Regions from separate parts of the Rahnella sp. NRRL B-41462 genome, predicted to be linked through region 3. Evidence: predicted binding sites of a transcription regulator. Region 3 holds the regulator's gene; each other region holds the start of a gene.
What was found. The regulator PhoB, encoded in region 3, activates phosphate uptake and scavenging genes when phosphate is short. The targets are predictions, from matches to a motif close to CTGTCATAAAACTGNCNNAT.

Region 1 (2,206 bases), on a different contig from region 3:
GGGCGAACACTGGCTGGCGACCTTTGCCCTGTTGGCACTCGAAGCCTGACAGTCCTCTTCCTCTGTTCAGCCGCAGGGTTACCGTGAAATCGTTAGCGAATAATCCCGCGCGCTGAATCGAGGAAAAATGCATTGAAGTGGCACAGTAACGGATATTCCGCGCTGAGCTGCTCAATTTCCCCCTTCACCCGTTCCACCGATTCCGGCTGGTGATAAAGCAAATCGTACAGATAGCGGATGACATTTTGCTGCGCTTTTCCGGCCCGGCAAAAATCCGTTGCCTGCTCGTTTATCCCTTTCGGCACCGCGCGATTTCCCCCCGCTATCACAAAAGGCGGCACGTCCTGCACCACACAGGTATTAGCAAGGAGATGGACGCCCGTGCCAATAATACAAAACTGATGCACCGCGCTCAGGGCATCAATCCGGGCATCACTGCCTAATGAAACATGCCCCGCCAGAGCACTGTGTTCGCCGATAAACGTGGCATTTCCTATCTGACAGTCATGGCCGACATGCACGCCCCCTTCAAACACATTCAGGTGCCCGATCCGGGTCATACCACCGCCCTGCACGGTGCCGCGATGCAGTGTCACGTGGCGGCCAATGCGGTTTCCATTGCCGATTTCCAGCCCGGTGGGTTCTCCGGCGTATTTCAAATCCTGGCTGATCTCGCCAATGGATGAGCCCATGCCAATCTGGTTATCCGTGCCAATTTTGGTATTGCCGTTGATAACGACATGAGAAGAAATGTGTGTTCCTTCGCCGATTTGCACACCGGCGGAAATAAAGCAGAAAGGCCCGATAACCACTCGCGGGCCGATAATGACACCTGGCTCTATGATACTGCTGGCCGCAATTGTGGCCGAAGATGAAATCAACACGAACATCCTTCTGACAGCCAGCAGGCAGTCAGTAGTGAATTAAACCGGACAGGCATAATCAGGGAAAGATCAAAATGAGCGGAGGGAAACGCACTCAGAGAGGTTTAAACAAAGGGGAGTGTTTCGTTGAACATCCGCATCGCTACACCGCACAGCATAAGGCTTCAGGATCGAAAAGGCGGTCTCTTATATTTTTTTTATTTTCTGAACCTTTTCGGAAACGCTGCATAACGAAAATTTTATGACAGGTAGATTAAGGCTTTCTTAAGCTTGGATGAATATTCTATTGGATATTCGTTTCTATACGTTATGTTTCCCTCACATCAACGCTGCTACCACCATCCTGTTGGGAGTTTTCATTGCGCTCTATATTCCCGAAGATTAGCTACTTTACGCTGACTTTACTGCTGACCCTGTATTTTACCTTTATCGTTAATCTGCCGATTTTGCTGCATTTTTATCACATCTTACATGCACTGCCCGCGTACAACCTGGCTTTTGCCCTGAGCATTCCGGTTGCGCTGTTTGCCGCACTGAACTTTGTGTTCACCCCTTTCAGCTTTCGTCCATTGCTTAAGCCGTTCTTTATTATCGTGCTGCCGGTCAGTGCCCTCGCCAGTTTTGCGATGATGACCTTCCAGGTCGTATTTGATCGCGGCATGATCGAAAATATTCTCGAGACGCAATCGGCTGAAGCGTCGTCTTACCTGAATCTGAAAGTGATACTGTGGTTTGTCTTCACCGGCGTTTTGCCCGCTATTTTGCTTTTCCTGACACCGGTCAGCTATGAAAAAACGCCGTTACGCCGTCTCGGTGTCCGTCTGGTGTCGATGGTGATTTCATTGCTGGTGGTCGCCTCCATTGCCGGGATTTTTTACAAAGATTACGCCTCTGTGGGCCGTAACAACCGCACCCTGAATCTGGAAATTGTGCCGACAAACTACCTCTACAGCGCGTTCCAGTACATCAATCACCGTTACTTCACGCCGAAAATGCCGTTCCAGACTATTGGCAACGATGCAAAACTGGTGCAGCAACCGGGGCAGAAACCAAATCTGGTGTTCCTGGTGATTGGGGAAACCGCGCGGGCGCAAAATCAGTCATCTGAGGGTTACGCCAAACCGACTAATCAGTACACACAGGCTATTCCTGACGTGGTGTTCTTTAATAAAATGACGTCATGCGGCACGGCAACGGCGATTTCTGTGCCGTGCATGTTCTCGGATATGAAGCGCACCCGCTACGACGCCAACCGCGCCCGTAACAGTGAAGGCTTGCTGGATATCCTGCATAAAGCCGGTGTTTCGGTGTTCTGGAAAGAC
Region 2 (2,206 bases), on a different contig from region 3:
AACCGCCAAACAACCAGACCAGACCGCTGAACTGCGCGGGTTTCCAGATCGACAAACCCGACAGCACCAGCAGCGCGCCCAGCAACAGAACACCGCTGTACATCAGTTTTTGCACCGCGTTGTACTGACCCAGCTTGTGCGGGAGTTTGAATGTCAGTGCGCGAACGCTATCGCGCCAGACCGTACGGGGCGAAAAGGGGAAAAAGTCGCGTCTGAAATGACCGCTGAAAATCCCCCACAGCAGATAGAACAGGGCATTGCCCGCCAGCAGCCACATTACCGCCAGATGCCAGGCAATATTGCCACCCAGCCAGCCGCCGAGGGTGGTGTTCTGCGGGAAAGTGAAAGCGAAAAGCGGGTCGGCGTTATAAATCCCCCAGCCGCTCATCACCATGCCGATCATTGCCAGCAGATTGATCCAATGACAAATGCGAACCGGCCAGGAATGAATCCGGCGCTTCCGGGGTGATGAGAGCTGAGGTTTCACGCTTAATCTCCTGTTGTTCGGCCGGATTACATCGGTGGCGCGATGCCGTCTTTACCGGCAGCAATACCACGGGCAACCAGCGCACCTTTGTCATCTTTCATGGCAAACAATACGATTTTAGTGCCCGGTTTCAGCAGGCTGCGGTCGCCCGGCGCCAGCAGTACAACCGGTACATCATCAGGCACAATGACAGTTTTCTCGGCATCATGATATTTCACGGTCAGGGTGCGGCCATTGCTGTTCACCAGCTTGCCGACGGTGCCGTTGGTCATGGTATTGATTTTGCCATCGGCGGATTCAAACGGATTGAAGCCTTCACCGCTGCCGCGCAGGCTGGGGGCGAATACGTGCACTTCCAGTGCTTTCAGCGTGCCATTAGCCTGCGGAACGGCGGCCGTCCCGATGAAGCTGTCCGCTTTGATATCGCTGATCTGCCCTTTGGTGACGGCATTGATCTTGGTCTGGTCGGTCAGCTTAACGTCGAGTTTTTCGCCCTGACGTGTGGTGATTTGTACCGATGAGTCATTAACTGAGTCAATGGTTCCGCGTGTAGGTTTAATCACATTATCGGCGGCAAATGCCGATGTCATCCCGCTGCACATCAGCAGGGAACCCAGTAACAGACCAGCGAGACGTGTTGGTGCATTCATGATTAATTCTCCATTTTCCAGCGTTTTTTCATTCTGTTAGATGAATCACTGAACCTGCCAGTGATGAATAACTTTCTTAAGAGTGGACGATAAACCGGTATTGGCTGATGACAAATTGATGACAAAATTGTCATCAAAGGTGTCTGACGAAACTGATAAACTTTCGGGTGAATCATTCTCTAGGTGAATGGTCATGCGGCGCTGAGGGCCTGAATGCGAATACTGGTGATTGAAGACGATGTCAGTACAGGCGATTACCTGAAAAAAGGGCTGACAGAAGCAGGTTACAGCGTAGATCTGGCGCGCAACGGTGCCGACGGCCTGTTTCTGGCGCTGGAAGAGGGTTACGACGCGGTGATCCTCGACGTCATGCTGCCGGGGCTGAACGGCTGGCAGGTGATGGAAGTCCTGCGCAAAAAGAGCGACGTGCCGGTGCTGTTTCTCACCGCCCGCGATGAAGTACAGGATCGCATTCACGGGCTGGAGCTGGGGGCTGACGACTATCTCATCAAACCGTTCTCCTTCACCGAACTGGTGTTGCGTATCCGCACCTTGCTGCGCCGCCCGGCCGCCCGTGAGCCGGATGCGTATTCGGTGGCGGATCTGAATCTTGATGTGCTGCGCCGCCGCGTGACCCGTCAGGATCAGACCATCGCACTGACCAATAAGGAATTCATGTTGCTGCAGTTGCTGATGCGCCGCGAGGGTGAGGTTCTGTCGAGAACCATGATCGCCTCGCAGGTCTGGGATATGAATTTCGACAGTGATACCAATGTAGTGGATGTCGCCATTAAGCGTCTGCGTGCCAAGGTTGACCGCAGCTTTGAGGTGAAACTGATCCATACCGTGCGTGGCATTGGTTACGTGTGCGAAGTGCGACATGAGTGATCGTCAATTGACTCACCTCCCGAAACGCGCCATGTCGCTGACGCTTCGCGCCACCTTACTTTTCGCGCTGATCGCCTCGATGGTGGTCAGCGCCGTCGGTTTCTACCTCTATTACTCGATGGATAAAGAACTGGTACGCCGCGCGGATTACCAGGTCAGCGGGCGTGTGCAGTATTTCCGT
Region 3 (2,206 bases):
GCGCGGCGATGGCTTCCTGCAATGCCAGTTGCTTGTCGCTGCCGGACTGTCCCGCCTGGCTGGCGAGCAGATCACGCGGGCGTAAAAACGGGATAGCGCACAGTATCGCGCCGGGTTTCCCGTCACGCTGACTGAGCACTAAAATCTGTTCAGAAAGGTTTTCACCGACGGTGGCAATCACCCGCGTATTCAGGCAGGAAAGGAGCTCGCGCGATTCATTGAGCGTGGCGACAGAATCGTGGTTACCAGCCAGCACCACCAGCTGGCAGCCGGTTTGCTGTAATTCCACCACGAAGCGGTTATACAATTCGCGGGCATAACTGGGTGGGGATCCCGTGTCGAAAATATCGCCCGCGACAATCACGGCGTCGACCTGATGTTGTTGCACCTGACCGGTCAGCCAGCGCAAAAATGCCTGATGTTCGGCTGCACGGCTTTTAGTGAAAAAGTACTGGCCGAGGTGCCAGTCTGAGGTGTGGATCAGGCGCATGAGACTCCCGTATGAACCCTGGATGACGACAATGGGGTAAAGTATAAACGTCGGCAGGGGAAGCTGTCCCCGATAAATCAGACCAATTTCAGCAAGATGGCCGGAAATTATCTGTCATAGTTGACTGTAATGAACCATTCTTTTCATTCATAAATCTGTCACAAAACTGACGCATAATGGCGCCCGCAATCAAATAAAAGATCGCTAACCTATTGGCAGGACCTACGATGGCTAGACGTATATTGGTGGTTGAAGACGAAGCTCCAATCCGTGAAATGGTGTGTTTTGTACTGGAACAAAATGGCTATCAGGCCGTAGAAGCTGAGGATTTTGATTCAGCGATTGGGCAGCTTGTTGAACCTTACCCTGAACTGATCCTGCTTGACTGGATGTTACCTGGCGGTTCCGGTATTCAGTTTATTAAGCATCTTAAACGTGAGGCACTGACCCGCGAAATTCCGGTGATGATGCTGACCGCACGCGGTGAAGAAGAAGATCGGGTGCGCGGCCTTGAAGTGGGTGCCGATGATTACATCACTAAACCGTTTTCTCCGAAAGAACTGGTTGCCCGCATTAAAGCCGTGATGCGTCGCATCTCGCCAATGGCGGTGGAAGAAGTGATCGACATGCAGGGTTTAAGCCTGGATCCGTCGTCTCACCGGGTAATGGCCAACGAGCAGGCGCTCGATATGGGGCCGACCGAATTTAAGTTATTACACTTCTTTATGACCCATTCCGAACGTGTATACAGCCGCGAACAGTTGCTCAATAACGTCTGGGGCACTAACGTTTATGTGGAAGATCGCACGGTTGACGTGCATATTCGTCGTTTACGTAAGGCGCTGGAAACCAGTGGACATGACAGAATGATCCAGACTGTTCGTGGTACCGGATACCGTTTTTCAACGCGTTATTGAGCCCTCACAGCGGAGAATCTGTGTGCTAGAACGTTTGTCATGGAAACGACTGGCGGGTGAATTGTTTCTCTTTTGCCTGCCAGCGTTAATTCTCGGTATCTTCGTCGGCCATTTCGGCTGGCTCCTCCTGGTGTCGCTGATGGCGGCACTGGGCTGGAATTATTACAACCAGCTTAAACTCTCTCACTGGCTGTGGCTCGACCGCAGCATTACGCCACCGAATGGGCGCTGGAGCTGGGAGCCGCTGTTTTACGGGCTGAACCAGATGCAGATACGCAACCGGCGTCGCCGTCGGGAATTAGGTCAGCTCATCAAACGTTTTCGCAGCGGTGCCGAATCGCTGCCGGATGCCGTGGTGCTGACCACTGAAGATGGCAATATTTTCTGGTGTAACGGACTGGCGCAGGATTTGCTCGGTTTCCGCTGGCCGGAAGATAACGGGCAACATATCTTCAACCTGCTGCGTTATCCGGAATTCCGGCTGTGGATCCAGACCCGCGATTTCAGCCGGGCGCTGAATTTACAACTCAATAATGAGCATTATGTCGAATTTCGCGTCATGCCTTATTCCGAAGGACAACTGCTGATGGTGGCACGCGACGTGACCCAGATGCGTCAGCTTGAAGGCGCACGGCGTAACTTCTTCGCTAACGTCAGTCATGAACTGAGAACCCCATTGACGGTATTGCAGGGGTATCTGGAAATGATGGAAGACGCCAAGCTGGAAGAGCCTTTCCGCACTAAAGCGCTGGATACCATGCAGGAACAGACGCGGCGGATGGACGGGCTGGTGAAACAG
Region 4 (2,206 bases), on a different contig from region 3:
GTGACCAGTCGAGAATGCCGTAACGCAGCAGATAGACAAAGACGTTAGCCAGTGCGATATACCACAGCAATTTGTTCGGCAAAATGTACTGCATGAAAATCTGTTTCGCCGTCAGTTCCTGCTCGGCGGACTCTTTCACATAGTCCGGCGGATAATCGTTTTTGTATTCTTCAATGGGCGGCAGACCACAGGATTGCGGTGTATCGCGCATGGTCATGAAGGCAAACACCGCCAGCAGAATTGCGCCGAAGGCAGGCATATACAGCGCTGCATGCCAGTCGTTAAACCACGCCATACCGAGCAGGAACAGCAGCGGAGGAATACCGCCGCCGACGTTATGCGCACAGTTCCACACCGACACCACGCCGCCGCGTTCTTTCTGCGACCACCAGTGCACCATCGTACGTCCGCACGGCGGCCAGCCCATGCCCTGGAACCAGCCGCACAGGAACAGCAACACAAACATGATGGCAATGCTTGAGGTTGCCCACGGCACGAAGCCCATAAACAACATCACGGCCGCCGCCAGAATCAAACCAGCGGGCAGAAATACGCGCGGATTCGAACGGTCAGACACCGAACCCATGATGAATTTTGAGATGCCATAAGCAATGGAAATCCCGGACAGTGCGAACCCTAAGTCTCCACGGGAGAAGCCCTGATCAATCAGATAAGGCATGGCCAGCGCGAAGTTTTTGCGCACCAGATAGTAGGCCGCATAACCGAAGAAAATCCCCATGAAGATTTGCCAGCGGAGACGGCGGTACAGCGGATCGACGTGAGCCTCATCAACAGGAGCTTTGTGGGGCGCGGGTTTAAAGATACTGAGCATAAATGCCTCCGATGGCATAAATCAGGGCGGACTCATCATGAGCCACGGACGAAATGGCGGAGCCAATGTGTTCCAAAACGAACATCATTTTAGCCATTCGCGCACAAACGAACTGTGATTTATGACGAAAATGTTACATTTTCATTACAGAGGGAGGCGATTTTGTGAGCGAGGGTGACAATAAGAAACAAAAAAAGCGGAGCCTGAGCTCCGCCTGGCAGGTTCGTGACATATCAAAAGACTCATTCTAAATCGTCAGACATTTTTAATTTTGATGTGTGATTTTTAAGTTTTTTTCCGATTTTTTACATATTAAAATTCATACCTGACGCTACCCTCACGGGTGCGCCAAATCATCATCAGTATGTTTTTATCAATGCAATTCTGGGGTGGTTTTATATAGCGAAAACAGAGCCGATCTTCCTTCCCCGCCTCTTTGTATCCCTCTCCGAATGCATACACAATTATCAGAAATGGACCCGTATTGCCGGAAGGAATGTGATATTTACCTCTAATTTTATCCTGATTATTCTGCCACCAGGCAATCTTTTCCGATTCAGTGGAGGGCAGTCCATCAACGATGATCTGTACAGTGCTTCCATCATAATGCGCATCTATAACAGCTACATCTTTGTCACCAACAAAGGTATAGTAAAAACAGGCCAGCAGCGCGACCAGAAATACGATTACAAAAATGCGCATCAATAATTACCTTCCATATCAATTACTGCTTCCATATTTGTCAAAAATGGTCGAAAACCGAATTTGTCAAACCGTTGCAGGACAAACCATATTTTAAAAAACTGAAACTGATTAAATTCCTTTTTGCGTATATCGTCAATATCCAGACCGAAGTGATCCTGACCTGTAAATCTGACACAGGCTTTCCAGTTTCGCTCGCTTACGTGGAGACTGATGATGTCTATTTTCGTTGCATGGACATTATGAATAGTGATCCCCATTCCATTTATTTTATCAAGCACGAGGGAATCAAATTTTGGAAGAATTGAACCTCTGATCGCAGATTTAATATCCTTCAATCTCTCCTGCGCAATACCTTTGCTTTTGTAATCAATGAATAACCCAATCGCTTCCTGCATAATAGACCTGGTATTTTTTGCAGTGTGATCAGAACGAAGCTTTTGATGATATGCATTATTAAGTTGCCCGTTATTAAAAGGCGTTCCTGTAGAATGCTGAAAATGCCTGAGCATCTGGTTAATTAAATACTGGTAGGAACCCACAAAGGAATAGGGAAGAGAACACGTCAGCATCTCCTTGAATAACAACCGGGCGCATTCCTTATTACTGACTGTGCCACCGCGATGAGCGCCACGATAGACACCCGCAAACCTGGACTGGGGATTATCAAAT

Region 1: UC14_RS11160 (phosphoethanolamine transferase) is a predicted target of PhoB. The motif match lies at 1,113-1,132, and genes of this name have one in related genera.
Region 2: UC14_RS22880 (heavy metal response regulator transcription factor) is a predicted target of PhoB. The motif match lies at 1,243-1,262, and genes of this name have one in related genera.
Region 4: glpT (glycerol-3-phosphate transporter) is a predicted target of PhoB. The motif match lies at 963-982, and genes of this name have one in related genera.

Annotation. Positions count from the first base shown of each region.
Region 1 is NZ_JYDF01000040.1:31,986-34,191, forward strand. It holds gene UC14_RS11150 (DUF2891 domain-containing protein) at 1-49, shown strand, start outside; gene lpxA (acyl-ACP--UDP-N-acetylglucosamine O-acyltransferase) at 93-881, opposite strand; gene UC14_RS11160 (phosphoethanolamine transferase) at 1,244-2,206, shown strand, end outside.
Region 2 is NZ_JYDF01000115.1:939-3,144, forward strand. It holds gene UC14_RS22870 (cytochrome b/b6 domain-containing protein) at 1-487, opposite strand, end outside; gene UC14_RS22875 (hypothetical protein) at 514-1,137, opposite strand; gene UC14_RS22880 (heavy metal response regulator transcription factor) at 1,351-2,025, shown strand; gene UC14_RS22885 (heavy metal sensor histidine kinase) at 2,018-2,206, shown strand, end outside.
Region 3 is NZ_JYDF01000076.1:28,925-31,130, reverse strand. It holds gene sbcD (exonuclease subunit SbcD) at 1-490, opposite strand, end outside; gene phoB (phosphate response regulator transcription factor PhoB) at 718-1,407, shown strand; gene phoR (phosphate regulon sensor histidine kinase PhoR) at 1,430-2,206, shown strand, end outside.
Region 4 is NZ_JYDF01000034.1:32,320-34,525, forward strand. It holds gene glpT (glycerol-3-phosphate transporter) at 1-832, opposite strand, end outside; gene UC14_RS09565 (DUF943 family protein) at 1,145-1,534, opposite strand; gene UC14_RS09570 (DUF3289 family protein) at 1,534-2,206, opposite strand, start outside.